Regions from separate parts of the Rossellomorea sp. NS-SX7 genome, predicted to be linked through region 2. Evidence: riboswitches for the same ligand, from Rfam matches in the RefSeq annotation. Region 2 holds a riboswitch; each other region holds the start of a gene.
What was found. A riboswitch is a leader RNA that binds a small molecule or an ion and turns the genes downstream of it on or off. The one in region 2 is predicted to bind S-adenosylmethionine.
Positions count from the first base shown of each region.

Region 1: it holds a riboswitch for S-adenosylmethionine, as region 2 does, so the genes downstream of both, ACUXV2_RS05925 (2,3-diketo-5-methylthiopentyl-1-phosphate enolase) here and ACUXV2_RS16100 (methionine ABC transporter ATP-binding protein) in region 2, are expected to answer to the same signal.
Region 3: it holds a riboswitch for S-adenosylmethionine, as region 2 does, so the genes downstream of both, ACUXV2_RS18820 (sugar ABC transporter substrate-binding protein) here and ACUXV2_RS16100 (methionine ABC transporter ATP-binding protein) in region 2, are expected to answer to the same signal.

Region 1 covers NZ_CM128249.1:1,216,303-1,226,269, reverse strand. The annotation lists gene ACUXV2_RS05965 (DUF6254 family protein) at 1-115, opposite strand, end outside; gene ACUXV2_RS05960 (YkvI family membrane protein) at 199-1,233, opposite strand; gene ACUXV2_RS05955 (M3 family oligoendopeptidase) at 1,398-3,092, opposite strand; gene ACUXV2_RS05950 (MarR family winged helix-turn-helix transcriptional regulator) at 3,220-3,669, opposite strand; gene ACUXV2_RS05945 (Spo0E family sporulation regulatory protein-aspartic acid phosphatase) at 3,918-4,163, opposite strand; gene ACUXV2_RS05940 (1,2-dihydroxy-3-keto-5-methylthiopentene dioxygenase) at 4,535-5,047, opposite strand; gene ACUXV2_RS05935 (methylthioribulose 1-phosphate dehydratase) at 5,062-5,691, opposite strand; gene ACUXV2_RS05930 (2-hydroxy-3-keto-5-methylthiopentenyl-1-phosphate phosphatase) at 5,688-6,350, opposite strand; gene ACUXV2_RS05925 (2,3-diketo-5-methylthiopentyl-1-phosphate enolase) at 6,343-7,560, opposite strand; SAM riboswitch class I at 7,656-7,761, opposite strand; gene ACUXV2_RS05920 (aminotransferase class I/II-fold pyridoxal phosphate-dependent enzyme) at 7,820-9,004, opposite strand; gene ACUXV2_RS05915 (carbon-nitrogen family hydrolase) at 9,125-9,907, shown strand.
Region 2 covers NZ_CM128249.1:3,207,968-3,217,934, reverse strand. The annotation lists gene ACUXV2_RS16115 (toprim domain-containing protein) at 1-33, shown strand, start outside; gene ACUXV2_RS16110 (thioredoxin family protein) at 36-356, shown strand; gene ACUXV2_RS16105 (SCP2 sterol-binding domain-containing protein) at 617-970, shown strand; SAM riboswitch class I at 1,087-1,192, shown strand; gene ACUXV2_RS16100 (methionine ABC transporter ATP-binding protein) at 1,345-2,367, shown strand; gene ACUXV2_RS16095 (methionine ABC transporter permease) at 2,364-3,032, shown strand; gene ACUXV2_RS16090 (MetQ/NlpA family ABC transporter substrate-binding protein) at 3,047-3,868, shown strand; gene ACUXV2_RS16085 (carboxymuconolactone decarboxylase family protein) at 3,998-4,363, shown strand; gene sufC (Fe-S cluster assembly ATPase SufC) at 5,565-6,350, shown strand; gene sufD (Fe-S cluster assembly protein SufD) at 6,368-7,678, shown strand; gene ACUXV2_RS16070 (cysteine desulfurase) at 7,678-8,907, shown strand; gene sufU (Fe-S cluster assembly sulfur transfer protein SufU) at 8,897-9,340, shown strand; gene sufB (Fe-S cluster assembly protein SufB) at 9,381-9,967, shown strand, end outside.
Region 3 covers NZ_CM128249.1:3,806,188-3,816,154, forward strand. The annotation lists gene ACUXV2_RS18815 (sugar ABC transporter ATP-binding protein) at 1-1,164, opposite strand, end outside; gene ACUXV2_RS18820 (sugar ABC transporter substrate-binding protein) at 1,183-2,268, opposite strand; SAM riboswitch class I at 2,462-2,568, opposite strand; gene ACUXV2_RS18825 (CTP synthase) at 2,813-4,417, opposite strand; gene rpoE (DNA-directed RNA polymerase subunit delta) at 4,802-5,383, opposite strand; gene ACUXV2_RS18835 (hypothetical protein) at 5,675-5,869, opposite strand; gene icmF (fused isobutyryl-CoA mutase/GTPase IcmF) at 6,204-9,470, opposite strand; gene ACUXV2_RS18845 (TetR/AcrR family transcriptional regulator) at 9,467-9,967, opposite strand, start outside.

The DNA of each region.
Region 1 (9,967 bases), 2.0 Mb from region 2:
ACTTCTCTTTATTTTCCTGTGATAATTCTTTGAATGAAGGTACCTTTCCATGAGGCTTTTGATCCTCTTTACGTACCTGCCATTGTCTTTCTTTCTCATGCTTCGATTTTGTCATCATAGAGCCTCCTTTAAAAGCTACATTAATATGATGAGCTAAAAACGAAGAAATAATCATAGAATTGTGAATGTGGCCAGGGTTCATTTTGAATCGTGCTTCATCCATAGGAGCACTAAGAACAATAAACTCAAATATCCAAACAACGGATACAAATAGGATAACAACTCACTATATTCAAAAAAGCTCAGGGAGTAGATGATAGTGAAGATCCCTGTGAATGTTGCGATGGAAGAACCTTTCCAATAGCCCGCAAGCTGTTTTTCCAAACCAAATACACCACCGATGACAGATGTGAATATTTCACCATAAATGATCAAAATGTACAGATAATAAAAACCTGCCACAAAATGTTTCATCACGACAGCCATCGGAATTTCATACAAGGTCACATCAGGGATCATCACGAGGGTCATATGACTCGAAATGAGGATAAGTGTCAAAAAGCCCCCCCCTATGTAACCGCCATATTTTATTACCTTCCGATCCTTAATTTCACTTGCTACCGGTACAAGGACAGCTTGGGCCATCGCTAAATTGAAGGCTACATACGAAAACGGGGCCACAACCGATTTCCAGCCATCGTCCACAGGGGGGATAGTCAGGAAAGCCTCTAAAAATCGGGCATCCGTTACTGAATACATCATTAAGAATACGTTGAAGAGAATCATAATCGGTACTACAAATGTGTTGACTGCAAACAGACCTTTCATGCCGACCATCATCGTAATGAATCCGAGCAAAATCGTCAGCAGGACACCGAGCTGTTTTGGCATCATTAATTGTTCTTCGAATACAGCCCCTGCCCCGGATAACATAACGGCAGAAACCCCGATCAACATGACCATCATCATGATATTCATGAACTTTGAAAACCACTTTCCAAATAAGTATTCGTTGAATTGTTCAAATGATTTCGCCTTTAAATCATGTGATTTGAGCATAATCCTCGTTCCCATTGTGATAAACAAATATCCACTAAATAAGATGGCAATAAAGCCAACAAACCCAAACCGGGTGAAAAATTCAACAATCTCCCTGCCTGTAGCGAATCCTGCACCAATAACCGTTCCGACATATACGGCAGCGATTTGAAATGCCCCTGATAATCTTTTCATCCACTCACCTCATACCTCTTCTACTTCACTCTATGTACAAGCAGAAGAATTCAGAAGCAAATGATTATAAATCACCTTTTCCAACCGAACATGGACATCCTATGTTTGTAATCCCTAACATGATCCCCACTTAAAAAGCAGCCGGAATCCGGCTGCTTTTCCATTTATAATTTCTTATCTTCAATCTGATCTAACCACATTGCAATGGGCTCAATGACCCTTTCGACTGTACCTTCTTTAAAAGGTGATTCCAGCTTAGCTGATGCTGCAAGACCCGTAAAAGAAAGGCTCCCGCCCAACTTACAGAGATCTACATAATCTGCCCATGCTTCTTCACGATTTTCGTTCATTTTCACCCAGAATTGGAATGAACAAATTTGGGCAAGGGTGTAGTCGATATAATAGAATGGTGAGTTATAGATATGTGATTGCCGCTGCCAGAATCCCCCTGCTTCAAGGTACGCAATACCATCATAATCCCTTCCAGGTAAATATTCCTCTTCAATTTTTCTCCACGCTGCGTTTCTTTCGGCTGGGGATGCATCAGGATTCTCATATACAAAATGCTGAAATTCATCGACTGCGACTCCATACGGAAGGAACTGAAGAGCATCACTTAGATGCGAAAACTTATACTTATCCGTATCTTCCTTAAAGAAGAGCTCCATCCATGGCCATGTAAAGAACTCCATACTCATGGAATGGATCTCACACGCTTCATATGTCGGCCACTGGTACTCAGGAATATCAAATCCCCTGCTGCTATAAACTTGAAATGCATGACCGGCCTCGTGTGTCAGAACATCTATATCACCTGACGTCCCGTTGAAATTCGAAAAGATAAACGGAGATTCATAATTTGCGATATACGTGCAGTACCCTCCGCCCGCTTTCCCTTTTTTTGCTTCCAAGTCCATCAAATTGCGATCTATCATGAATTGAAAGAATTCCTTTGTTTCCTCTGACAATTCTTCATACATTCTCCTGCCATTATTAATGATGAACTGGGGATCTCCTTTTGGTGCAGCGTTCCCCGAAGTGAATTTAAACCCTTCATCATAAAATTTCATGGAACTTATGCCGATTCGTTCAGATTGTCTCTTTTTCAATTTTCTAACCAGCGGCACAACATGATTTTTGACCCCTTGGCGGAACACTTTCACCATTTCCGGGGTATAATCTGTTCTGGTCATTCGATAATATCCTAGTTCCACGAAATTTTCATACCCTAATGTAACGGCAATCTTATGCCGCACCTTGACGAGATCATCAAAGATACTGTCTAATTCCTTCTGATTCTCTTCAAAAAAGCCCACGGAAGCAAGTGAAGCATCCTTACGCGTTTCCCTGCTTACAGACTGAGTGAAAGGCCCCATTTGGGCAAGTGTTCGTTCTTCACCTTGGAAAGGTATTTTTGCTGAAGCCATTAACTTTGTGTATTGAGAGGAAAGTTTATTTTCTTCCTGAAGCAGTTTTACCACTTCTGGGGAGAAGGTTTTGATTTCACTCTCCGCGAGCGAGAACAACTGCTTACCCCAGCGCCGCTCCAGCTCCGCCCGGAAAGATGAATTCAGGAGTTCTTTATAATATTCAGTGACGAGTCCCTGAAAATCAGGCATGATTTCATCGAAATAATCCTGTTCCCCTTTATAGAAATCATCATTTGTGTCGATCGAATGACGGATATAGCAGATGTTCTGCATTGTATCAAAATGAAGGCGTATTTTATTCAATTCGTTCATAGCAGTAACCTGATCATCTGCTGTGGCTGCTTGCTTAAAATCTATCAATGCCTGTTTGAACTCATTCTGGATCTCTTTCAGATTTGGCCGTTCATATGTAAATTGTTCAAACTTCATATGTATTCCCCCTTTTTCAAAGTCATATATTGTATTCGACCCCTTCTTCTGTTTCTCCTGTAAGTTTGATTACTTTCCTTTTGTACGAAGAGAAAAAAGAGCCTTGCAAGGAAGGCTCTTACATGTATCAATATGATAAGTTCTTGATGGACAGTCCCAGTTTCTTCAAGAGCTCTATCACGTCTTTCTTTTCTTCAGGGGAGAGGGACGACATCAATTCGTGAATCCTCTCTTCATGGTTCGGAAAGATCTTGTCAATCAGGCTTCTGCCCTCCTCCGAAATCTGCGCATAGGTCACACGCCGGTCTTTAGGGCAGGCAACACGCTTAAGGTAGCCTTTTTGCTCCAGCTTATCCACTACGTATGTGATACTTCCGGAAGCCAAGAGAATTTTACCGCCTATTTGCTGAAGCGGCTGGTCCCCTTTATGATAGAGCAGCTCTAATACAGCAAATTCAGTTGGGTTCAAACCGTTTTCCTGAATATTCTTATTAATCTCTTCGTTCAATGCTTTAAAGGCTCGGGAAAGAACAATAAACAGCTTCAATGATTGTTTTGTATCCTGGTTTTCATTCATGATTTTCATTCCTTTAAACTAATATCTCAGTTTCAAAATATTATACTAGCCTTTAGAGTTAAAGTCAATGTCCCAAACATAAGACCAGAAAAACCTCCATTATCAGTCAATAGACTATACGGAGGTTTTCGATTGGAATATTATTCGATTGTAATTTATATAACGACAAATTGATGAATTCATTTTAAGTGGTTATTCTGTGAGGCTGCTTTCATTATAAAGGTATTTAGAGGATATCAATTCAATGATTAAGAAGCTGTCTTTTTCAGTAAATTTTTTATTACCTGACTCAATTCGTAGGGTACTTCTTGAATATTAATCGTATAAATGCTTTTATCACATTCCTGATATTGATTCAATAATCGATCCAATTGCTGACTGCAATCAATAGTTTCTTTTGCCCCCAGCCCCAGTCTATCTCCCAGGGAGATCATTTCAGCACGCTTTTGATTGATTTTCACCAGTAACCATTTCTTTTTAAGATATTGACCCATTCAAACTAACTCCTTTTTATTTTGTGTCTATCAGGCTGCAAATCCAACTGGGATTCAACAGATGAACCGTGCATAAGTCCACAGTGTTGTAGTCCCGGCAGGATCCTTTTGCCTCTGTTTCTATTCATGTAAATCTACTAATAAAAACGTTACTCAGTTAGTATCGCAACTATTAACAGAAAAGTAAATAGATTCGCAAAACAAGACAAAATAACTAGTTAAGTCTGTTTTTTTGACAAAAATCGTCAATATTTATTTTGGTTTCACAAATGTATGCGAAGGAGGAGGGGCTTCCCTTTGATACTATGATAGCTCAAGAAACGAATACAAAAAAAGAGAAAAAGACACCACGTCTTTTTCTCCTTTCTCTCTTAATATATTGGTACCCAGCCTTCTTGTGTAACGAATATACGAACAGCGACCACTTGTTTATCCTCACTCAATGTAAAGTAGTGTCGAATATTTTCAGGTACTGAAATTAAATCTCCCGGGTCCAGATGGACTTCAAAAAAGTTTCCATCTTTTCCTTGAATGATAAAAACTCCATGCCCGCTTACAATAAAACGGACTTCATCGTCTGTGTGATGATGCTCCTGTTGAAAATTCTTCAGCAGTTCTTCCAAATTAGGTGTGTTAGATGATAGAGAAATGACATCCCAGGCTTGGTAACCCCTTCTCTCAGAAATGTCTTCTATTTCTTCTCTGAAAGCTTCTATGATGCTTTCCTTATCTTGATCTGATAATACATACTTCCCCTGTAATTCTGCATCTAATTTTGATAGATTCCAATTCTCATATATAACCCCTTGTTCACCTAGAAAAGTACTAACCTCTTCTTGATTGTCCACTATTTCACTTGATCCTTGAACTTTAATCGTCGCCATTGTTTATCTTCCTCCTATAGTTGTTGAGTGGTCTTCTTTAATGATAGTAGTGACAATTGATATTGAAATAGAAACTCGCAAGCTTCCAGAAGCTTTTTAGCCTCAAAAGCGTTTCTCCCCCATACCGTGATGCCATGATTGCGGATCAAAACAGCTCCTTTATCATCAAGGACATGGCGGGAAAATTCTTCGGATAAAGAAGGAATATGGGCATAATTAGGAATGATGGGGATGGTCAGCGTATCATCTTGTTCCCACTTATCAAAAGCCTTAATCAATTCCTGATTCTTGAACGTAACTTCACCTCTGTCCCCATAAAGCTCACTCACAACATTATTCGGGACCGTATGGACATGAAGACTGCATCCTGCCTGGCTTTTTCGAAATATACTGCTATGCAGGAGCGTTTCAGCTGAAGGTCGTAATGTGGTTTCTTCAAGCGCCTCTCCATACTGATCCACAATCAGAAAATCTTCATCCGTTTGCCTCCTCTTATCCTTTCCGCTTGCTGTAACGAGAAAACTGGTTGGGGAAGAGCTGACCCTGATGGCGAGATTTCCACTTGTCCCCATGAACCAGTCCCGGTCTGCAAGCTCTTTCTTAACTTCTGCAAGTTCTTCCCATTCAGCACTATAGTCCTTCACGCCGGAACCTCCTTTTTCAGAAAAGCTATACAATCATGGAACGTTTCAAATTTCTCATACGGAATGGAATATTCCTCACATTTCTCGGCAAGATAATCTCTTGCAAAAACAGTATGGGCATATTTGGACATTTCAATATCTGTAACTGAATCGCCAATCACAATAATGTCATGTTTTTCAGTGATCTCGATGCTTCGAATGATGGACGGTTTACAACACCCGCATTCCCCGTTGTCACATTCAGCATCGCAAGGGAACGGCCAGTGTACTTTGATTGTCTGATCTTCAAACGTTGTTTGGTTACAAAATATGCCGTCAAAAGGACCATACTGCTTTAAAAGTGGATAGACGAAAAAGTCCATTCCTCCGCTTATGATATACAATGGAATGTCATTCTCTTTTGTATATGAAACAAATTCTTTAAATCCTTTTCTGATAACAGATGTCTCTTGTAAATAACTAAGAAGTTCCTCCTTTTTTGAAGAAGGAATCAGATCAAACAATTTTGTGACTCCCTCCCTGATTGACAGTTCACGTGAAAGTATTTGATTTTTAATACTTTCCCATTCCGGAGGAGCGAACTGCTTCATCAAGGAAATAATATTGTCAGTTTCAGTGATTGTCCCGTCAAAGTCACAAAAAATAATGGGCTTACCCACTCACTTTAACCTCCTGTCCCCATAACTGCAGAGCTTGATCAAGTTCAGCATGATTAATAGCTGCATCTGCCAGGGAAGTGCCTTTCAAGACAGCATCGATTGCTTGCAGGAAGGCTTTCCCGCCTCCAACCGCACCGCCGGGATGTCCATGCACTCCCCCACCAGCATTGATGACGCAATTATGCCCAAAGTCGGTCATCAACTGGGGAACCAACCCGGGATGGATACCTGCTGAAGGAACAGGAAATGTTTCCTTAAATTGATCTGATTTTATCAATTCATCCCTGATGGCCAACACTTGTTCTTTTTCTAATGCCACACTCCCATATGGAGATGGGAATAAAGAGAAATCCGCTCCTGTCATTCTTAAAAACTTACCAAGCCACAACGAATAACTTACTCCATATTGTGGAGAAGCAGCTGCAGCCCCCGAGAAAGAAGGATGAGCCATTATTGGGAGTCCGATTTCATGATCTTCCCTTAACTCTTGCAATACATCGAGTCCATAAGTAAATACATTGAATAATAGAGCATCCGCCCCGAGCTCTCTTGCCCTTCTCGCTTTTTCTTTTAAGTCAGTGGTCCTTCCAGACAAGTTGACTGCATACAGAGTTCGTTTTCCTGTTTCTTCATGAACCTCACGAAGTACTTTTTCACCCAATTTGATTCTGTCGACAAATGGTGTCAGTTCGTTATCAAAAAGAATTTCATCGTCCTTGACCAAATCCACTCCGCCCAGTGCCTGAGCTCTAAGCTGGGACTGTAAGTAATGTATGTCCCTGCCGATCACCCCTTTGAAAATGCTCATGACAAGAGGCCTATCTAAAACATTCACTTTTCCCCTGATTCCTTCAATCCCAAATCTGGGACCCGGATACCCTTTCTTTAAATCCCTTGAAAATTGAATATCCTTGAGTTTAACCTGACCATCAAGTGATAGTTTGCCAAAGACGGTTGTAAGGATCGCCGGTATATCATTGGAATAGTTCCCTGAAGGATAGGCGATTTGAATTTCCGCCGTACCTCCCTCTCTTCCTTCTTTTTCTTTCACCTCGACTACCCGGCCTTTGTACTTTCTTAATTGTTCTTTCTCCAGCAATGGAAGATCGGTCCATGAACCGACAGTGAGTCCAAGAGCGATTCCTTCCGCTTTTTTTTCAAAGGATCCGTTTTTTCCTGATAAGACATATGTAGCAATTACTTCTCCCACTCCAGTTGCCTCCCATCTTCATTGTTTTTTCGAAATCACTGATTGGCGTAAAATAAAAAAACCCCTTCGATAAGAAGAGGTTTGTCTATTACTCTGTCTTATCTCTCAGCAAATAAACTGCTGCAAGAATTAGCACCGTGCTTGGATAAGTCGGTTGCCGGGCTTCATAGGGCTGGTCCCTCCGCCTGCTCTTGATAAGAAAAATCATATGCTATTGTATTTTATTTCAGTTGGATTATGGCATCATTTTTCATTTCTGTCAATCTTTTTTATCAAACAATTTCAAATTTTCAATCCTTCCCACAGCTTCTTCAAGGCGTTCTACACTGGTCAATAATCCTACTCGGACATATCCTTCACCATGCTCCCCAAACCCTACACCTGGCGCTACAGCCACTTTAGCCTCTTCGAGGAGATAATCAGAAAACTCCACAGAAGAAAATCCTTCAGGAACCTTAAGCCAAGCAAAAAAGGAGCCAGCAGGCGCTTTTACGTCCCATCCGATTTTCTGTAAACCGTCTATCAATGTTTTTCTTCTTGATTCATAGGTATCAACCAATTCTTCAACGCATTTCTGAGGCCCGAGCAAAGCAGCCTCTGCGGCTTCCTGGACAGCCCCGAAAAGGCTGACATACAGATGATCCTGAAGAATGTTGAGGGCGTCGATCACACTTTTGTTCCCGACTGCGAAGCCCACTCTCCAACCTGCCATATTATAGGTTTTTGAAAGCGTATAAATTTCAATCCCTGTATCCTTTGCACCTTCTGCTTCTAAAAAGCTGACGGGCTTTTTCCCTTCGAAGCCGATTGCACCATATGCAAAGTCATGCACGACGCAAATGTCATGTTGTTTTGCAAATGATACTGTTTCATCGAAAAATGAACGGGAAGCAACCGCTCCTGTAGGATTATTGGGATAGTTCAAAAACATGAGTTTCGCTTTTTCAATGTCCTCCATTGGAATCGTGTCATACTCCGGAAGGAAATGATTCTCTTCTTTCAACGGCATCGTTACCATTCTCGCTTCTGCAAGAGATACCCCCGACAAGTAATCAGGATATCCCGGATCCGGGACCAATACCGTATCCCCGGGGTTCAACAGACACTGGGGCAGTTCGACCAGTCCTGCTTTCCCTCCAAACAGCACAGCCACTTCTTCTTCCGGATCAATATTCACACCATATTCCCTTTTATAAAAAACAGATATGGCTTCCCTGAAGGACTCCAATCCTCTGAAAGGGGAATATTTGTGATTACTTGGTGATTTCACTGCTTGCATCATCGTATTTACGATATGTGGAGGTGTTGGCTGATCGGGATTCCCCTGCCCTAAATTTATTACATCGTGACCTTCTTTCAGTACTTTCTGGACGTTTGCTGTCAATGATGCAAAAAATTGCTGCGGCAGCGAGTTTATGCGCTCTGCTTTTTTAAAGGTTGTCATCTCTTCACCTTCTACACTTTTTTGAAAATTATTTACTTTCAAATTCTAGTCACAAATGATATAACGTAAAGTAAAGATTGTAAAGTATATTTTTCATAGACTTATAAATGAGGTGTTAATTTGATAACGAATATCGGGCTCGCACAAATGGATATAACATTTGGCAATCCTTCTGAAAATAAGAAACGGGTTCAGCAATGGGTAAAGAAAGCGATGGAAGCAGGCTGTGATACCGTCGTATTTCCTGAATTGTGGACGACAGGTTATGATTTAACGAGAATCGGGGAAATCGCCGATGAAGAAGCACAAGATATTTCTGACTTTCTTTCAGAACTGGCCGCGCGCCACTCCATACATATTGTCGGCGGATCAATTGCAAAGAAAACAAAAGAAGGGATTTCCAATACTCTTCTCGTTTTTGATAACAAAGGGAATATGATAAAACAGTATGATAAACTCCATTTATTCAAACTGATGGATGAACATCATTACCTGCTTCCCGGTAAAGAAGATGGCTCATTCACACTGATGGACACTGAGATGGCCGGTATGATCTGCTATGATATCCGCTTCCCGGAATGGTTTAGAAAACATGCCATCGGAGGGGCTAAAGTTGTGTTCGTGGTTGCACAATGGCCAGCAGAAAGGATTACTCATTGGAAGACCCTTTTATTGGCAAGAGCCATTGAAAATCAATGTTTCGTCATTGCTTGTAATCGTGCAGGCAGTGATCCAAATAATGAATTTGGCGGAAATTCATTGATTATCAGTCCCTGGGGGGAAATCATTGCGGAAGGAACCCGCGAAGAAGAGTTAATCGTCTCTGATATCGATTTGAATGAAGTGGAAGAAGTAAGAAAGAAGATACCGATTTTTCAAGACCGGCGTCCTGAATTCTATTAATTTTAAATTTTCCCAAAAATCCATTGACTCTATGTTTCAAAAAATGGTACTATTCAAATC
Region 2 (9,967 bases):
CACACGGAATATCTGGAAAAAAGGATGAGTTGACGTTGAATGAGGTAAGTAGTACAAGCGCGCTATATGATTCCATAAACACACATGAGCTTACGGCCGTGTATCTCTACACCCCGATGTGTGGGACATGCCAGGTAGCAGGCAAAATGATGGAAGTCGTGAAAAAGCTTCCGCAATCCTTTCATTTTGATAAAGTCAATTTGAATTACTTACCACAGTTTGCAGAAGAACAGTCGATTGAAAGTGTGCCTTGTTTGATTCTATATAAAAATTCTGAGGAGAGGGAAAGGATCTATGCCTTTCAATCTGTTCCCTATCTATATGAAATGTTTAAAAAAACGGAGACCTTTGGATAAAGGTCTTTTTATTTTGTGTTTTTCGTGCGAGGCACCACACGCGCTGCAATAGCTGGAATAGGGAAAAGCTTTCTACAAACTAGGACATATTTCTTGGGAAATAAATAGAAATTGCTCGGAATTTATATTCTGAATATTCAAAACTGTCTATTTCGACAGTAATTCAAGATCTGTTCAAAATCATGTCGAGCGACTAAAAAAGGATAAAATACCCATAAGTAGAATTAAGTAGTAGTAAGAAGATTCGCGGGAGGGTATTTATGAAAAATTATTTAGAGACGTTAATTGAACGATGTCATTCGAAGTACCATCTGCAGCTGTTATTTCCTTCAGAACCATTCATTCTTGAATTTAAATGTAAAGATCAGCGCTACACCATATCCCTGTCAAATACAAGATGCTCTATTATGGAAGACGAAACTGAAAGCGAGCCTCAATTTGTCATTGATGGAAATGAAGAAATGATCATAAGTGTGTTGAAAGGGCAAGAACTTTTGTCTCGAATGGTTGAGAATGATCAACTGTCTGTCAAGGGAGGTTACCGGCCTCTGCTGTTCGTCGAGTCTGTTTTGTGGCTGACAAGATCCACGAAAAAAGAAACTGTTGAAATATAGCGATTACTCCAATCTTCTGAAAAAAAGAATTGACACCCCATTTACGTGGTGATAGAATCACTTTTGTAGCAAATTTTCTGAGACTTTACACTCATTAACTTAATATATAAGACTTACTCTTATTAAGAGTGGTGGAGGGACGTGCCCTATGAAGCCCGGCAACCGTCAATTTTATTGAAATGGTGCCAATTCACTCAAAGCTCATGCTTTGAAAGATAAGAGGAAGGATAGTCATATGATTATGCCTTTCTGCTTATCTGCGGAAAGGTTTTTTTTGTTTCCTAATGTGCCTGGCGCCTGCATTGTCGATGAGAGAAGTTTTAATTCTTATTATAACGGTCGTTTTACTAAAGAAAAGAAAGGAGATTGGCAGCATGATTACGATCTCAGACGTGAAGAAAATTTATCAATCTAAAGCAGGGCCCATTTCAGCAGTGGATGGAGTAAATCTCTCCATTCAGGAAGGTGAAATTTTTGGGGTGATCGGCTACAGTGGTGCAGGGAAAAGTACGCTGATCAGGATGTTGAACGGACTCGAGGTTCCGACTGAAGGAGCAATCGATGTAAACGGGCAGACTGTGTCAAAAATAAAAGGCAGGAAGCTACGTGAAGTAAGGCAGTCCATAGGGATGATCTTTCAGCACTTCAATTTATTATGGTCAAGAACAGTCCTGGAAAATATTCAGTTTCCTTTGGAAATAGCAGGTGTTTCCAAAAAAGAACGAAGCCGAAGAGCCAATGAGCTGCTGACATTGGTAGGACTGGAAGGAAGAGGGGATGCGTACCCTTCACAGCTGAGTGGAGGCCAGAAGCAGCGTGTCGGGATTGCAAGGGCACTGGCGAACAACCCAAGCGTGCTTCTCTGTGACGAGGCAACTTCTGCACTGGATCCGCAGACGACTGATTCCATCCTCGACTTATTGGTCGATATCAATAAACGCCTTGGGCTGACGATCGTTCTGATCACTCACGAGATGCATGTCATTCAAAAAATCTGCCATCGTGTGGCAGTCATGGAGAATGGAAAAGTTGCAGAGCTGGGGGATGTACTTGAAGTATTCCGTAATCCTCAGCAGCAAGTAACGAAGCGTTTTGTAAAAGAAGTATCACAGGATCAGGACTCAGAAGAAGTGGTTGAACAGTTGAGCAACCGTTATCCAACAGGGAAAGTACTAAAGTTCACTTTTGTGGGAGAATCGACCGGTCAGCCGTTGATCACATCGCTGATCAGGAGGTTTGACCTTGAAGTGAATATCCTTCAAGGGCAGATTTCTCAAACACAAAAAGGAGCATATGGCACACTGTTTGTTCATTTGGACGGAGCAGAGCAAGAGCTCAGGGCAGCGCTCCAGTTTGCTGAAAGCCAGCTGGTGAAAGTGGAGGTGATGGCAGGATGATGGAAACTCTATTTCCAAATGTCGATTGGGAAAAACTTTGGGAAGCAACGGCAGAAACCCTCTATATGACCGGGATGTCTGTTCTTATCACATTTGTATTAGGTATCATTCTCGGGATCCTATTATTTTTGACTTCCAAAGAAAATCTGTGGGAAAACAAGCTTACTTACACAGTAACAAGCTCTGTGGTGAATGTATTTAGATCTATTCCCTTCATCATTTTGATTGTACTGTTGATTCCGTTTACTAAATTCTTATTGGATACGATCCGCGGAGCAAATGCTGCTCTGCCGGCATTGATCATTGGAGCGGCACCGTTTTACGCCAGAATGGTCGAAATCGCGCTCCGGGAAGTGAATAAAGGCGTAATTGAAGCTGCCAAAGCAATGGGGGCAAAGACGAGTACGATCATCCTGAAGGTTCTGCTGCCGGAATCAATGCCGGCTTTAATTTCAGGTATAACGGTCACAGCCATTGCACTTGTAGGTTATACAGCGATGGCAGGTGTCATTGGAGCGGGTGGACTCGGGAACCTTGCTTACCTGGATGGTTTCCAGAGAAGCCGTGAAGATGTGACACTGGCGGCAACCATTATGATCTTGATCATAGTGTTCGCCATTCAAATCATTGGTGATTTCTTTACAAATAAATTAGACAAAAGATAAAGGAGAGAAACAACATGAAAAAATGGGTAGCAGGAGTCATTGCAGCAACAAGTATTTTTGGATTGGCAGCATGCGGTAGTTCAACTGGAGGAAGCGAGGAGCAGAAGGAATTGGTGGTGGGAGCTTCAAATATCCCGCACGCAGAAATCCTTGAAGAAGTAAAGCCGATTCTTGAAGAAAAAGGAATCGAATTGAAGATCGAAACGTACCAAGATTACATCTTGCCTAACAAAGATCTGGAGAACGGCGACCTGGATGCCAACTACTTCCAGCATATCCCGTACCTGGAATCTCAAAAAGCAGAGCACGGTTATGATTTTGAAAACGCTGGCGGTATCCATATCGAACCTATCGGTGTGTACTCCAAGAAATATGATTCATTAGAAGACCTGCCTGAAGGTGCGACGATCTTGATGAGTAATTCCGTGGCAGACCATGGGCGTATCCTTACCCTCCTTGAAGAAAAAGACTTGATCACGCTCAAAGATGGAGTGGACAAAACGAAAGCAACGCTTGAGGACATTGAAGAAAATCCAAAGAAACTGAAGTTTGATTACGAATATGAAGCGGCCCTTCTGCCTCAATTGTATGAAAATGAAGAAGGCGATGCTGTATTGATTAATTCAAACTATGCGATTGATGCAGGTCTTAATCCGTTGAAAGATTCGATTGCAATTGAAGATAAAAACTCACCTTACGTCAACGTAATCGCCGTGAATAAAGGCGATGAGGACAAGGAAGAGATAAAAGCATTGGTTGAAGCTCTCCGTTCTGATGAAATCCAGGAGTTCATCTCGAACGAATGGGATGGAGCAGTCGTCCCTGTAAAAGAATAAATGAAATGATGAGAACCCGCGGCGCGCCGTGGGTTCTTTTTAGTGCGGAATGCATTTTGATAACATAAAAATTCGACGAAACGACCATACTATTTTCGATAATCTAATTCGAAAATGGAGCTGAATGCGATGCAAATGGAACCAAGAAACACAACAGAAGCTGCACTTCATGATTATAAAATGGGGCTTGGGATATTTACGGAGAAAATGCCTGAGCTTGCGGAGCATTATAATACGTTCACTGAGCACTGCTTTAGAGAAGGTGTCCTTACGAAAAAAGAGAAGCAGCTCATCGCTCTCGGGATCAGCCTATATTCCCAGGATGAATACTGTATCATCTACCATACCAAAGGCTGCCTGGATGAAGGATGTTCAGAGCAGGAAATCCTGGAAGCGGTCGGCGTCACTGCGGCATTTGGAGGCGGGGCTGCAATGAGCCAGGCTGTGACACTTGTTCAGCAATCCGTGCAGGAACTTAATCAATTGAAACAATAAACAAGAAGGCGGAAGGGGCGCAATCATCGAACCTTCCGTTTTTTTTTTTGTTTCTTCTATATATATGGACGGTGGACTACCCGATGTTTTTCTGTTTAATCGAATAATGAAAATAAAGGAAATTCGACAAGTTGCTCGTATATCAGAAAAGTGGAATGTAATTTTTAAAAGTGGATTGTATATTACAAAAGTGGAATGTATTTTTAATAAATGGAACGATAACCTTCGAAAGTCGCATGTATTTCATTGTTATAAGGCATGAAGCATTGAAAACAACCCAAGTTGATAGGTGACGACTACTTTTTTAAAGGAAACAGCACTTTTTGAGGATTTTTATTCGCTATTTACTTCGTTTATCAAAGACAGGCGTCGACATCCGCAGAAATCGATGTCTGCCACAAAGATCAACAGCTGCACATTAAAAAATGCCTCAAATAAAAATGTAAGCGCTTTATCTTTATACAAGCATCTGGATATTTACTAACTTACCTATTATTTGCTAGTATAATGGCGGAATTTTGTGAAAACTTAATGATACCCTCTTGTAAAAATCTTCTGTATATGATTTTTAAGAAAAAATGAAGAAATTCGGGTTTTGTCTTCAAAAAGAGGGGGTAGTATAGTTATAAATGAAATGAAAAAACTGAAAGGAATGATTCATTATCGACTCTCTTGAGGGTTTGACGTACACAAGTGAAATGGAAAAGGCGATGCATAGTGCCCATGGAATTGGATACGAGGTGTACAAACGAAAGCATGATGTCAGGATGCAAGTAGAGAAACAAAGAGAGCAGGAATACAAGGAAAGCCGAAGAATGATTGCGGCACTTGATAGAAAAGTGCATGCTAATATATAATAAATGTAAAGAAAAAACCAGTGTTGACTCAACACTGGTTTTTTTCATGAAGGTGGCAATCTATATCAAATGAGCCTCATTCAGATAACGGATGATCATGTAATTTCTTCCTATTAATATAGGAAGAAATCCGGACAGGCTCCTTCAGTGGAAGGCACTACATTTTTCTGATGTTTTCAGCAAACAATAGTGAAGGAATTAATGTCTGGATATCCATGTCCTCTCCTTCTGAAAAAGTTGATTATACCTTTTATTTGTTATAAGATTGTAATGATAATAAATTGAGAATGAGTAAGGGTCTACATCCTTACATTCATTTTATAAAGTCACGGAGGTATTTACACATGGCAGGTTCTACTTTAACAATTAAAGATCTTCATGTTGAGATTGAAGGAAAGGAAATCCTGAAAGGGGTTAACCTTGAAATTAAAGGTGGAGAAATCCACGCAGTAATGGGACCGAATGGTACAGGTAAATCTACTTTATCTTCAGCTATCATGGGTCACCCTAAGTATGAAGTTACTAAAGGAAGCATCACGTTCGACGGCGAAGACGTGCTTGAAATGGAAGTAGACGAGCGTGCACGGGTAGGTCTATTCCTTGCTATGCAGTATCCAAGTGAAATCAGCGGTGTTACAAATGCGGACTTCTTGCGTTCGGCAATCAACAGCCGCCGCGAAGAAGGCGATGAGATTTCACTGATGAAATTTATCCGTAAGATGGATTCCGAAATGGAATACCTTGAAATGGATCCGGATATGGCACAGCGTTACCTGAACGAAGGGTTCTCCGGCGGTGAGAAGAAGCGTAATGAAATTCTTCAATTGATGCTGCTTCAGCCTAAGATCGCGATCCTTGATGAGATCGATTCAGGTCTTGATATCGATGCCCTTAAAGTGGTATCAAAAGGAATCAATAAGATGCGCGGAGAAGAGTTCGGCTGCTTGATCATCACTCACTATCAGCGTCTTCTTAACTACATCACACCAGACCGCGTACACGTCATGATGCAAGGACGTATTGTTAAATCAGGCGGTGCGGAATTAGCACAGCGTCTTGAGGCGGAAGGTTATGACTGGATTAAGGAAGAGTTAGGAATCAAAGACGAAACTGTTGGCCAAGAAGCGTAAGTGTTAGGGGGATAATAATGACTGTAGAAACGAAACTATCAGTAGATCAGGACTATGTCAGCTCCTACTCAAAGCAGCTTGGAGAGCCAGAATGGTTAACGACCCTTCGTACAGATGCCTTTACTAAAATGAAGGATCTTAGCCTTCCGGTTGCAGATAAGACGAAAATCACAAACTGGAACTTCACTTCATTCAAGAAGCACACAGTGGACAGTGATTCGTTCTCATCATTGAGTGAGCTGCCAGAAGAAGCAAAAGCACTAGTTGACTTAGACAGCAAAGATCAAAGCTTATATATACAAAGAAACAATACACCTGCTTTCCTTTCATTATCCAATGAATTGAAGGATAAGGGTGTCATTTTCACAGATATCTTCACAGCGGTAAAAGAACACAGCGAGCTTGTTCAAAAGTATTTCATGACAGAAGGCGTGAAAACCGATGAGCACAAGCTTACAGCTCTTCATGCAGCATTGATGAATGGAGGGGCGTTCCTTTACATTCCAAAGAACGTAGAACTGGCTGATCCGATTCAAGCAGTTTATGTTCACGACAATGCTGAAGTTGCCATGTTCAACCACGTATTGGTGGTTGCGGAAGACAACAGTTCAGTGACATATGTCGAAAACTATATTTCTACAACGGATGTTGAAGACGGCGTATACAATATCGTGACCGAAGTAGTTGCGAATAATAATGCCAAAGTGTCCTACGGTGCAGTGGACAATCTTGCAAGCGGATTGACGACTTACGTGAACCGCCGTGGTGTTGCAGCCAGGGATGCCCGCATCGAATGGGCGCTCGGACTGATGAATGACGGTGACACTGTCTCTGAAAACGTGACGAACCTGATGGGTGACGGTTCCTACGGTGATACAAAGACGGTGGTTGTCGGCAGAGGCAAGCAGAAGCAGAACTTCACGACAAAGATTGTTCACTTCGGCAAAAATTCCGAAGGTTACATCCTTAAGCACGGCGTCATGAAAGATGAAGCTTCTTCCATCTTTAACGGAATCGGTAAAATCGAACACGGTGCATCAAAGTCGAACGCAGAGCAGGAATCACGCGTATTGATGCTGAGCGAAAAAGCACGCGGGGATGCAAACCCGATTCTTCTGATCGATGAAGATGATGTAACGGCAGGGCACGCAGCTTCAGTCGGACGCGTCGATCCGCTTCAGCTTTACTACCTGATGAGCCGCGGTATTCCGCAAAAAGAAGCAGAGCGTCTTGTCATTCACGGTTTCCTTGCTCCAGTGGTAAACCAATTGCCGATCGAAGGAGTTAAGAAACAGCTTGTCGAGGTAATCGAAAGGAAAGTAAACTAATGGATGTTAAAGAGATTCGAAAGCATTTTCCGATTCTCGACCAGGAAGTCAACGGACATCCACTCGTTTATTTAGACAGCGCGGCTACTTCCCAAAAGCCTGTGCAAGTGATCGAAGCAATCAACGATTACTATCGCGGCTATAATTCCAACGTCCACCGCGGCGTACACACGCTGGGGACTAGAGCGACGGATGGCTATGAAGGGGCCCGTGAAAAGGTTCGTAAATTCATCAACGCTGCGTCTACTCAAGAAGTCATTTTCACACGCGGGACGACAACTGCGATCAATACTGTAGCGGCAAGCTACGGGCGTGCGAATCTGAGTGAAGGCGACGAAATCGTCATCACTCACATGGAACACCACAGCAATATCATACCTTGGCAGCAGCTTGCTAAGGAAACAGGTGCTGTATTGAAATATGTCCCTCTTCAAGAAGATGGGACGATCACACTTCAAGATGTACAAGAAACCGTTACAGCCCAAACGAAGATCGTTTCCATCATGATGGTATCGAATGTACTCGGTACGATGAATCCGATCAAAGAAATCACGAAAATCGCCCATGATCATGGCGCTGTCATGGTCGTGGACGGGGCTCAGGCTGCACCTCATATGAAAATTGACGTCGAGGATCTTGACTGTGACTTCTTCGCTTTCTCAGGCCATAAAATGGTCGGGCCTACCGGGATCGGTGTACTTTACGGTAAGAAAAAACACCTGAACAAGATGGAACCAATCGAGTTTGGCGGAGAAATGATCGACTTCGTCGGACTGCAGGAGTCCACTTGGAAAGAGCTTCCTTGGAAGTTCGAAGGCGGCACGCCGATTATTGCAGGTGCAATCGGCCTCGGAGCAGCGATTGATTTCCTCGAAGAAATCGGCTTGGACAATATCGAAGCATACGAGCACAAGCTTGCTGCTTATGCGCTGGATAAAATGAATCAGGTTGAAGGGATGACCATCTACGGTCCTAAAGATCCTGGCCAGCGTGCCGGACTTGTAACCTTCAACATTGATGATGTCCATCCTCATGATGTTGCGACTGTATTGGATGCAGAAGGAATCGCTGTCCGTGCCGGTCACCACTGTGCACAGCCGCTGATGAAATGGCTGAATGTCTCGGCGACTGCACGTGCGAGCTTCTATCTGTACAATACAGAAGAAGATATTGATAAACTTGTTGCAGGCCTAGTGAAGACAAAGGAGTTTTTCAGCGATGTCTTTTAATAACTTAGATCAGCTGTACAGACAGGTCATCATGGACCATTATAAGAACCCCCGCAATAAAGGGTCTTTGGAAGATGGCAGCTTTACGATCGATATGAATAATCCGACCTGCGGCGACCGCATCCACTTAACGTTAAAAGTGGAGGATGGCGTCGTCCAGGATGCCAAGTTCGACGGCGAAGGATGTTCCATCTCGATGGCGTCTGCTTCCATGATGACACAAATCGTAAAAGGTAAAGAAATCCAAGAAGCGCTTAAGCTTTCGAAGATTTTTTCTGATATGATGCAAGGTAACGAATATGATGAAGATGTGGATTTAGGAGATATTGAAGCACTTCAAGGAGTCGCTAAATTCCCTGCCCGCATTAAATGTGCGACACTGGCATGGAAAGCGATGGAAAAAGGAGTAAAAGGGGAAGAGCAGGAAGAATAGGCTCTTCTCCGGCACTCTATCAAAGAATGGAGGAATCAACATGGCAAAGAAAATGCCTGAGATCGGAGATTATAAGTACGGATTTAGTGATAAAGACGTCTCAATTTTCCGTTCAAAACGTGGTCTGACGCGCGAGATTGTAGAAGAAATCTCCCGCATGAAAGAAGAGCCTCAGTGGATGCTTGATTTCCGTTTGAAGTCACTTGACCATTTTTATAATATGTCAATGCCGCAATGGGGCGGCGACTTACAAGAACTGAACTTCGATGACATTACGTATTACGTAAAGCCATCTGAGAAATCAGAGCGCAGCTGGGATGAAGTACCTGAAGAAATCAAGCAGACGTTTGATAAATTGGGTATTCCTGAAGCTGAGCAAAAATATCTTGCTGGGGTATCGGCTCAATACGAGTCCGAGGTTGTGTACCACAACATGCAGGAAGACCTTGAGAACATGGGAATCGTCTTCAAGGATACTGATTCAGCCCTGAAAGAAAACGAAGATATTTTCCGTGAGCACTGGGCAAAAGTCATCCCTCCAACGGATAACAAATTTGCTGCACTGAACTCAGCGGTATGGTCCGGCGGATCGTTCATCTATGTTCCTAAAGGTGTGAAGGTGGATAC
Region 3 (9,967 bases), 600 kb from region 2:
CCTTATGCCGAGTGATTCGATCCTGTCCCGGGCGAGCTTCCTTTCTGCCTTCCCGTTGATCCACAGGCGTTTTGAAATATTCCTTAATGAAGGGAAACTGAGATTATGCTGAACCGATTCATGGATGAATAATCCCTCTTTCCTTCTTTCTTCAGGTACAAGCGCCAAGCCGTGCTTCACCGCATCGCGCGGAGATCCTATGTTGATTTCCTTACTTTTTAAAAAGTAGGATCCTTTTACGACTGGAGATGCACCGAACAATGATTTTGCCAGTTCAGTTTTCCCTGCTCCGACAAGGCCCACAATCCCAACTACTTCCCCCTCCCTGACTTGGAGGTCGATCGACCGGAGTTTACCGCCGTCATCGAGACCTTTTACTTCATAAAGCAGCCCGCCCTTCTCGACATGAGGCTTCCCGAACTCTTCTTTGAACGAACGCCCCAGCATCTTTTCCACCACCGCTTCCGGTGTCGTATCCTTTGTCTCATCCATCCCCACCGTTCTGCCGTCCCTCATCACCGTGATGCGGTCGGCAGCCTGGAACACTTCAGGGAGCCGGTGGGAGATGAACACGATCCCGACCCCTTCCTTCTTCAATTCCTCCATGACCTCGAACAGCCGGTCGGTTTCCGTTACACTCAGCGGAGCTGTCGGCTCATCGAGGATCAGGATTTTCGCCTTCTGCAGCAGCGCCCTTGCTATCAGGACCAATTGTTTTTCAGCTAAACTCAGTGAGGAAGCGGGCGAGCCGAGGGACAGATTCCCTGCTCCGATTCGATGAAGGACGGTGCCGGCCTCTTTTTCCAGTGACTTTTTATTCAGAAAAAAAGATCCGCCGCTTGATAGGCGGTCAAGCAAAATGTTTTCTGCAACGGAAAGCTGAGGCACAATTGCCGTGTCCACTTCCTGATAGACACAGTGGATCCCATTTTGCTTCGCTTCTTTCGGAGTTTGATAGCTTTTCTTTTCATTGTGAAGCAGGATGTCTCCACTGTCCGGAGTGTAAGCCCCGGAGAGGATTTTCATGAGCGTACTCTTTCCGGCACCGTTTGCTCCGAGCAATGCATGGACTTCCCCCTCATTCACTTGAAATCTTGCTGCGTACAGGGCCTTCACCCCGGAAAAAGCTTTACAGATATCTCTCATTTCCAGTAAGGCGGACATCGCCACCCCTCCTCTCCTTTATTCGGTGAAGGAATCTTCAAGTTCCTTCAGTTCAGCTGTGTATCCTTGTTCACTTGCTCCCCAGCCTTCCACATGCACATGGAGCTGATCGGTTGTAAGCTGTTCATCCGGAAGCTGATCCCGTTCGATGAAGACCGGTTCAAGTTTCACCGTTTGCGGTGTTTCCTCCCCTGATAGTTTCTGATAGAGGAAACGGACCTGCACACGGCCAATATCTTTCGGATCGACCGCAGCTGAAGCCACCCACGGACTTCCTTCCTTCTGGATGATCTGAAGATCTTCATCACTCATATCGATTCCATAAACCTTGATTTCTTCTCTCCCCGCCGCCTCGATGGCCCGTACGGCACCTTTTGCAAATTCGTCCCACGCAGCCCACACTGCGTCAATATCACCTTTATTCGGGTACTGCTTCAGAATGGCTTCCATCTGGGCCTGCGTATCGAGTGCCGTATTCTGGGTCGCCGCTCCGAAAGCAGCCACTTCTTTGATGTCAGGATTGCTATCAAGGAATTCTTTATAGGCCGCCTGGCGCCTTTCCATCGGGGCAAACCCCGCTACCCAGATCTTGACGATTTCACCTTTCCCTCCAAGCTCCTCTGAAAGCTTATTAAGCGTCTGTTCCGCCATTTGCCTGTCACCTTGTTCAAGGACCGTCACACCTTCTGATTCAACATCCGCATCAAACACGACAACGGGAATCCCCTGTTCTTTCGCTTTCTCAACACCCGATTGAAGTGCTTCCTTTGTTCCATGGTCGATCAGGATCCCATCAAATTTCTGGTTGATGGCAGCATCGAGATTGGATGACATCTTTGCCAGATCCCCTTCGGAAGTGAAAACCTGGACCTTCCCGCCAAACTTTTCAACCTGCTCTTTCACCCCTTCGATATACTGGGCAGAAAACGTCCCTAAATTGATCTGCATGATCAGGGCGATTTTCTTGCCGGCAAGCTCATGATCGGATGCTCCTTTTTTCGCGCTTGCCTCAGCATTTGACTCCTCGGAAACCTTTGGCTGACATGCAGCCAGTAAACTTAGCACAAGCGTGATGATGATCAATAATAAAGCCGGTTTTTTCATAAAAATGACTCTCCTCTCGCGAAATGGTTTTATTTTTATACAGCCTTGAATCGAAGCGGTGCACTCGCCCGATCACAAAGCCCATCGCCGGGATTCCTGGTTGATTGAACAAAAGCAGGTACCCGCCGATATTTTCATACAACAAAAAACCCCTTTTCCTAAGGGAAAAGAGGTTTATGTATCAATAAACGTACTCTTATCACTCAGGAAATCATTCCTGCAGGTCTTAGCACCTTTCCGTCGAAACGGTAGGTTGCCGGGCATCATCGGGCCAGTCCCTCTGCCAACTCTTTATAAGAGAAATATGAAATTGGTAAAATCTTCGCATGCGTATAACCGATATCTTACTTAGTTGATGGAAAATTGTCAATATTCTTTTTAAAATAATTTCACGGCGGGTATCACGGAGCCTCTATGTGCGGACTGTCGTCACGACAAAACCCGACACGCCTGCACACCTCGTGAACCACAACAACCCGCCCCATAACAAAAAACCGCTCCCCCAAAAGGAGAGCGGCCCATATATTAAACCAAATCTATTCTATTACTTCCCGCCAAAAGCCAAACTTGCTTCAATAAAGTCTCTGAACAGCGGCTGCGGACGTGTCGGGCGTGATGTGAATTCCGGGTGGAATTGGGATGCCACGAACCATGGGTGATCTTGAAGCTCGATGATCTCCACAAGGCGTCCGTCAGGGCTTGTACCTGAGAAGATGAAGCCTGCGTTTTCCATTTGCTCACGGTAATGATTGTTGAATTCGAAGCGGTGACGGTGACGCTCGTAAACCACTTCTCCATCATAGGCTGCATACGCTTTTGAACCTTCCGTCAGCTTACATGGATATAAACCGAGACGAAGGGTTCCGCCAAGATCTTCGATATCCTTCTGTTCAGGAAGCAGGTCGATGATCGGGTACGGTGTATCCGGGTTCAGCTCAGCAGAGTGAGCTCCTTCAAGACCAAGTACGTTGCGCGCATACTCTACAGATGCAAGCTGCATACCAAGGCAGATGCCAAGGAAAGGAACTTTGTTTTCACGTGCGTATTGAGTCGCAACGATCTTCCCTTCAACTCCACGGTCACCGAAGCCTCCAGGTACAAGGATTCCGTCTACATCGCCAAGCATTTCCGCTACGTTTTCAGCGTCTACAAGCTCGGAGTTCAACCATTTCACCTCGACGTCGCTGTCGAAATTGTATCCGGCATGACGAAGAGCTTCCACAACTGAAATGTAAGCATCCTGAAGTTCAACATACTTCCCGACAAGGGCGATCTTCGTTTTGCGTGATAGATTCGTTACACGCTCAACCAGTTCATTCCACTCTGTCATTTCTGCTTCACGGCAGTTCAGTTTCAGGTGCTGACATGTGATTTCATCCAGCTTCTGGGCCTGAAGGGCAAGAGGCACTGAGTAAAGTGTGTCAGCATCCATCGCTTCGATCACAGCATTTTTATCGATATCACAGAACAGCGCAATTTTATCTTTCATATCCTGCGTCATTGGCATTTCTGTACGAACGACGATGACGTTCGGCTGGATTCCAAGGCTGCGCAATTCTTTCACGCTGTGCTGAGTCGGCTTCGTTTTCATTTCACCGGCTGCTTTGATATAAGGAACCAATGTACAATGGATGTACATCACATTTTCACGGCCCACATCACTCTTGATCTGACGGATCGCTTCGAGGAATGGAAGAGACTCGATATCCCCTACCGTTCCGCCGATTTCAGTGATGACCACATCCGAATTCGTTTCGCGGCCTGCACGGTACACGCGTTCTTTGATTTCGTTTGTGATGTGCGGGATGACCTGGACCGTTCCGCCTAAGTAATCACCGCGGCGCTCTTTTTTCAGGACGGTGGAATAGATTTTCCCAGTCGTCACAGAGCTGTATTTAGTCAGGTTGATGTCGACGAAACGCTCATAGTGACCTAAGTCAAGATCCGTTTCCGCACCGTCATCCGTCACGAATACTTCACCGTGCTGATACGGGCTCATCGTTCCCGGATCCACGTTGATGTATGGGTCGAATTTCTGGATCGTTACCGAAACTCCGCGGTTTTTTAATAGTCTTCCAAGGGACGCTGCTGTGATCCCTTTTCCAAGTGACGACACAACGCCGCCTGTTACGAAAATATACTTAGTCATGTATATGTCCCCCTTTTGATATGATTTGGTTCAAAAAAAGTAGAGGGTGTCTCCTATGTATCCTTGTCATGAAGTTATCTTGTTCAAAGAAGGAGAAGTCCATTCCCGCAAAATAAAATCATGGGCAAAAATCAGCTAAAAGACAGCCTCTTATTTATAAATGATGGTAAGTTGTAAGGGGAAGAGAAATCGTGAATCAGCCTGCATCCTTCGCGCAGGCCGTCCTGTAAAAAATAAAAAACGCCCCTCTTACCAAATGGTAAGGGGAGCGTTGAATACTCTATCCGTCCTTTTTTAAGGAGCCCAAATAAAATACTACCTTCCTGAAAGAAAGAAGTCAAGCATAGAATGGAGCCGGATAAATCTTCTTAATTCACTGAAAAATTAAAGATTTTCATCCTCTTCTTCTTCATCTGACTCTTCTTCGTCTTCATCATCGATTTCATCATCGAACTCATCGATTTCCAACTCTTCTTCTTCTTCATCGACATCAAGGTCGTCCATATCATCGTCCGAATCCACATCGTCGTCGTCATCCGTCAGATCATCATCGTCGTCTGTATCGTCGAGATCATCATAATCAAGATCGTCTTCCAGATCTTCATCATCTAGATCGTCGAATTCGTCAAGATCAAGGTCCTCGTCGACTTTCTTCTTCGACTTTTTCTTTTTAGTAGACTTCATTGTCGGAACGGTTTCCTCTTCGATTTGATCAACCGGATACCATTCGCGCAGTCCCCAGCGGTTCTCGCCAAGCGCAATGAAGCGTCCGTCGATGTTCAGGTCTGTATAAAATTGAACCATGCGGCTCTTAACCTCTGATTGAGGGATTTCAAGTAGACTTGTAATTTCGTTCAACACCTCTTTAAATGTCATGGCTTGTTTCTTTTCCGCCATGATCTCGTGTGCCAGTTCAATAAAAGATGTTTGTCGCAATTCTTCTTTCGATAACTGTTTTAGACTCACTTTACGCACTTCCTTTCTCTATTTCACACTCTACTGGGAGAGTCACTAAAGCACAAACATAATGCCCGGACGTTCAACCGGACTGCTAAAAATCGACAACATGCAGAAGCCTGTTGCAAGGCGTTCAAACACTATGTACTCCATTCATAGCAAACGTAAGAGTGATCCCCTATCAAAAAAGGGACCGATAAAAAACGGCATAATCCTGCCATTATCATTTTAAGCATATTATTCATTATAAACAATATAAGAGACTTTATGCTATATTTATCTGGCTTTTCTCTTATTTTTTTATTCTTGTGAATTCAGAAGGCTGCCGTCCTCTTCACTTTCTTCTTTGTCACCGTATCGGATCACCTTATACGCTTCATAAAAAAAGTAGAAGGACAGAAGAAGAAACGGAATCGCCCCAAGCTGATAGTGGTACAACAGGGCCGCCGCATATATACCGGCCGCAATAAGCGCATAACGTAAAAATGTCCTCACAATTTCACATCCAGTGTAAGTCGTCTCTGGGTCTAATCATCCAATACCCATTATATAGCAAAACAACACCCGCATCTATCACCACAATACAAAGAATTGTAACTTTTCTGTATATTCAGCATAGACCATTTTCCTGATCTTTAATCATCCTTAAAATCAGAAAGTCCTTTAGCGAAGTGAGGGACGGGCTTTTAGCGCTTTAAAGTGTACTGGGACGGGCCTTCGATTTAACAGCCCACCTCCATGAGCGGGCTTTCCTTTACCATATCAATGCACGCCGGGACGATCCTTCAAAAAAAGACTGCCGTCCAAAACAACAGCAGTCTTCTTTCTATTACATATTCCGGCGGTACTGTCCTCCGACTTCATATAGGGCGCGTGTGATCTGCCCAAGGCTTGCCACTTTGACGGTTTCCATCAGCTCTTCGAAGATGTTGCCTCCGTCGACGGCCGCTTTCTTCAAGCGTCCCAATGCTTCTTCGACCTTATCTTCGTTGCGGCCCTGGAAGTCACGCAGGTTCTTGATTTGCGTTTCCTTCTCTTCCTTCGTCGCACGTGCAAGTTCCATGCTGTCCATCTGTTCTTCAGATGGAGGATTAGGATTCAAGTACGTGTTCACCCCGACGATCGGAAGCTCGCCGTTATGCTTCTTCATTTCATAGTACATGGATTCTTCCTGGATCTTGCCGCGCTGATACTGGGTTTCCATCGAACCGAGCACGCCTCCGCGGTCATTCAGGCGGTCGAACTCTGTCAGCACCATTTCTTCCACGAGATCCGTCAACTCTTCCGCAATGAATGATCCTTGAAGTGGATTCTCATTTTTAGATAGACCGTGTTCTTTCGTGATGATCATCTGGATTGCCATCGCACGGCGGACGGATTCTTCCGTCGGTGTCGTGATTGCTTCGTCATACGCATTCGTGTGAAGCGAGTTACAGTTATCCTGCAGCGCCATCAATGCCTGAAGCGTCGTACGGATATCGTTGAAATCGATCTCCTGCGCATGCAGCGAGCGGCCGGACGTCTGAATGTGATACTTCAGCTTCTGACTGCGCTCATCCGCTCCGTACTTATCTCTCATGACCGTTGACCAGATACGGCGGGCAACACGGCCGATAACCGTATACTCCGGATCAAGACCGTTCGAGAAGAAGAATGATAAGTTAGGAGCAAATTTATTGATATCCATTCCGCGGCTCAAATAGTACTCGACATACGTGAAGCCGTTAGCGAGCGTGAACGCAAGCTGCGAAATCGGATTCGCTCCCGCTTCCGCGATGTGGTAGCCGGAAATCGAGACAGAATAGTAGTTTCTCACTTTATGATCGATGAAGTACTGCTGGATATCACCCATCATGCGAAGCGCAAACTCAGTAGAGAAGATGCATGTGTTCTGGCCTTGATCTTCTTTTAAAATATCTGCCTGAACGGTTCCGCGCACGACTTGAAGTGTCTGCTCCTTCACTTCAACATACTCTTCCACCGTTAGCACGCGGCCAAGCTCTTCTTCCTTCGCTCGGATCTGCTGATCGATTGCCGTGTTCATATACATCGCCAGGATGATCGGCGCCGGACCGTTGATTGTCATCGAAACGGATGTTGACGGTGCACATAAATCGAAGCCTGCATACAGCTTCTTCATATCATCAAGCGTACAGATGCTCACACCGCTTTCCCCGACTTTTCCGTAAATGTCCGGGCGATAATCAGGATCTTCTCCATAGAGGGTCACCGAGTCGAACGCAGTACTCAGACGTTTCGCATCATCATCCTTCGACAGGTAATGGAATCGGCGGTTCGTACGCTCAGGCGTTCCTTCACCCGCGAACTGGCGCTTCGGATCTTCCCCTTTCCGTTTAAAAGGAAACACACCGGCCGTGTACGGGAATGAACCCGGCACGTTTTCTCTGTATACCCATTTGAGGATTTCCCCGTAATCCTTGTACTTAGGAAGGGCCACTTTAGGAATGTCGAGTCCTGACAAGCTCTTCGTCTTCAGCTCGGTCACGATTTCCTTGTCACGGATCTTTGTGACGAATTTGTCCTTGCTGTACGTATCCTTCAAGTTTTCCCATTTTGCTAAAATGTCTTTGGATTCCGCTGTCAGCTTATTCTCCACTTCTTCTTTCAACGTTTTCAATGAAGTAAGGACTTCATCATTCTGTTCTTTTTCACGGAGAGCTTCCATCGCACCTTCAATTTGGAACAGACGGCGTGCAAGTTTCACCTGTTCTTCCGCTTGTTTATGATAGTTGCGGACGGTATCCGCGATCTCTCTCAAATAATAACGGCGGTTATTCGGAATGATCACGTTCTGTTTTTCAACATCGACGTTCTTGCCAAAACTTGTTTTCCAGTCGAGCTTCATCTTCTCATTCACTGTTTCCACGATTGCCGCAAACAGTGCATTCGTTCCCGGATCGTTGAACTGACTCGCGATCGTTCCGTACACCGGCATCTCATCAAGATCCTTATCAAACAGCATATGGCTGCGCTGATACTGCTTCTGAACTTGACGGCGTGCATCCTCGGAGCCTTTGCGCTCGAATTTGTTGATGACGATCAGGTCTGCAAAATCGATCATATCGATTTTCTCAAGCTGTGACGGCGCACCGAATTCGCTCGTCATCACATACATGGACATGTCACAGATTTCTGCGATTTCCGCATCCCCCTGCCCGATTCCGCTCGTCTCGACGACAACGAGATCGTAGCCAGCCGCTTTTACCACGTTGATGGCATCCTTGATCGCAAGCGAAAGTTCGGTCTTTGAACCACGAGTGGCAAGGCTGCGCATGTAGACACGCGGATTGAAGATCGCGTTCATGCGGATACGGTCGCCAAGAAGCGCACCGCCCGTCTTCTGCTTCGTCGGGTCGATCGATAGAATCGCAATCTTTTTCTCCGGAAGCTCGTTGATGAAGCGGCGAATCAGTTCATCCGTCAGTGAACTTTTCCCTGCGCCTCCGGTTCCTGTAATCCCGAGTACCGGCACCTTTTTCGCAAGAGTCTTAATTTCAGAGAAAACCGTCTGAGCCGTTGCCGCTACCTCTTCATTCGCACCAACCTGATACTCAGCAAGTGAAATCAGCTTGGAAACGGCATTCACGTCACCAGTCGAGAGCTTCTCAACCTCTGAATTGACGGTTCCTTCAATAGTAGGAAAATCACATTCCTCGATCATCTGGTTGATCATCCCCTGAAGTCCGTGCTGTCGGCCGTCTTCAGGTGAGAATATGCGGGCGATCCCATATTCATGAAGCTCCTTGATTTCACGCGGGATGATAACCCCGCCGCCACCGCCGTAGATGCGGATGTGGGAAGCCCCTTTTTCTTTTAACAAATCATACATGTATTTAAAATATTCGACGTGTCCGCCTTGATAGGAGGAAATCGCAATCCCCTGTACATCCTCCTGGATCGCAGCGTTCACCACTTCTTCCACGGAACGGTTATGACCTAAGTGAATAACCTCTGATCCGCTTGCCTGGATAATCCGACGCATAATGTTGATCGACGCATCATGTCCGTCAAAAAGGCTCGATGCCGTCACAAAACGGACATGGTGCTTTGGCTTATATACTTCAACCGTACTCATCGTACTCCCCCTGTTCTCCTTTGTTTTTCAAAACCTATGACACCAGCAAAAAGCAGTTCGATTTGCAGATCGATGTACTCCTCGAGTGAAAACCTCTTTTGCAGTGCCCAGCGGCGGAATCCCCACATCTGCCCCTGGACGAATACATTCTGCGCGAGCATGTGGATCTGATTTTCATCAAGCTCAAGCTCCCCCGTCTCGACGCAGCGGACGATCAGCTTCTCAACCATCGCGACCATCTCAAGCTCTTTTCGGAGGACATACGGAAGTGCGTCCTTCGATAACGACTTCGCCTCCTGATACATGACGAGGACCTCGTCCTGCATCCGGTCCATCACCTGAAAATAATGGGCGATGCCGAGCTTGAGGCCGTCCAGCGTACCCTGGCCGATATCGAGCTCCTCAAGCTCCAATCGAACCTGCTCATAAATGCTGTCACAGACTAGATACAAAACGTCTTCCTTTGTTCGTATATACTCATAAAGCGTTCCGATGCT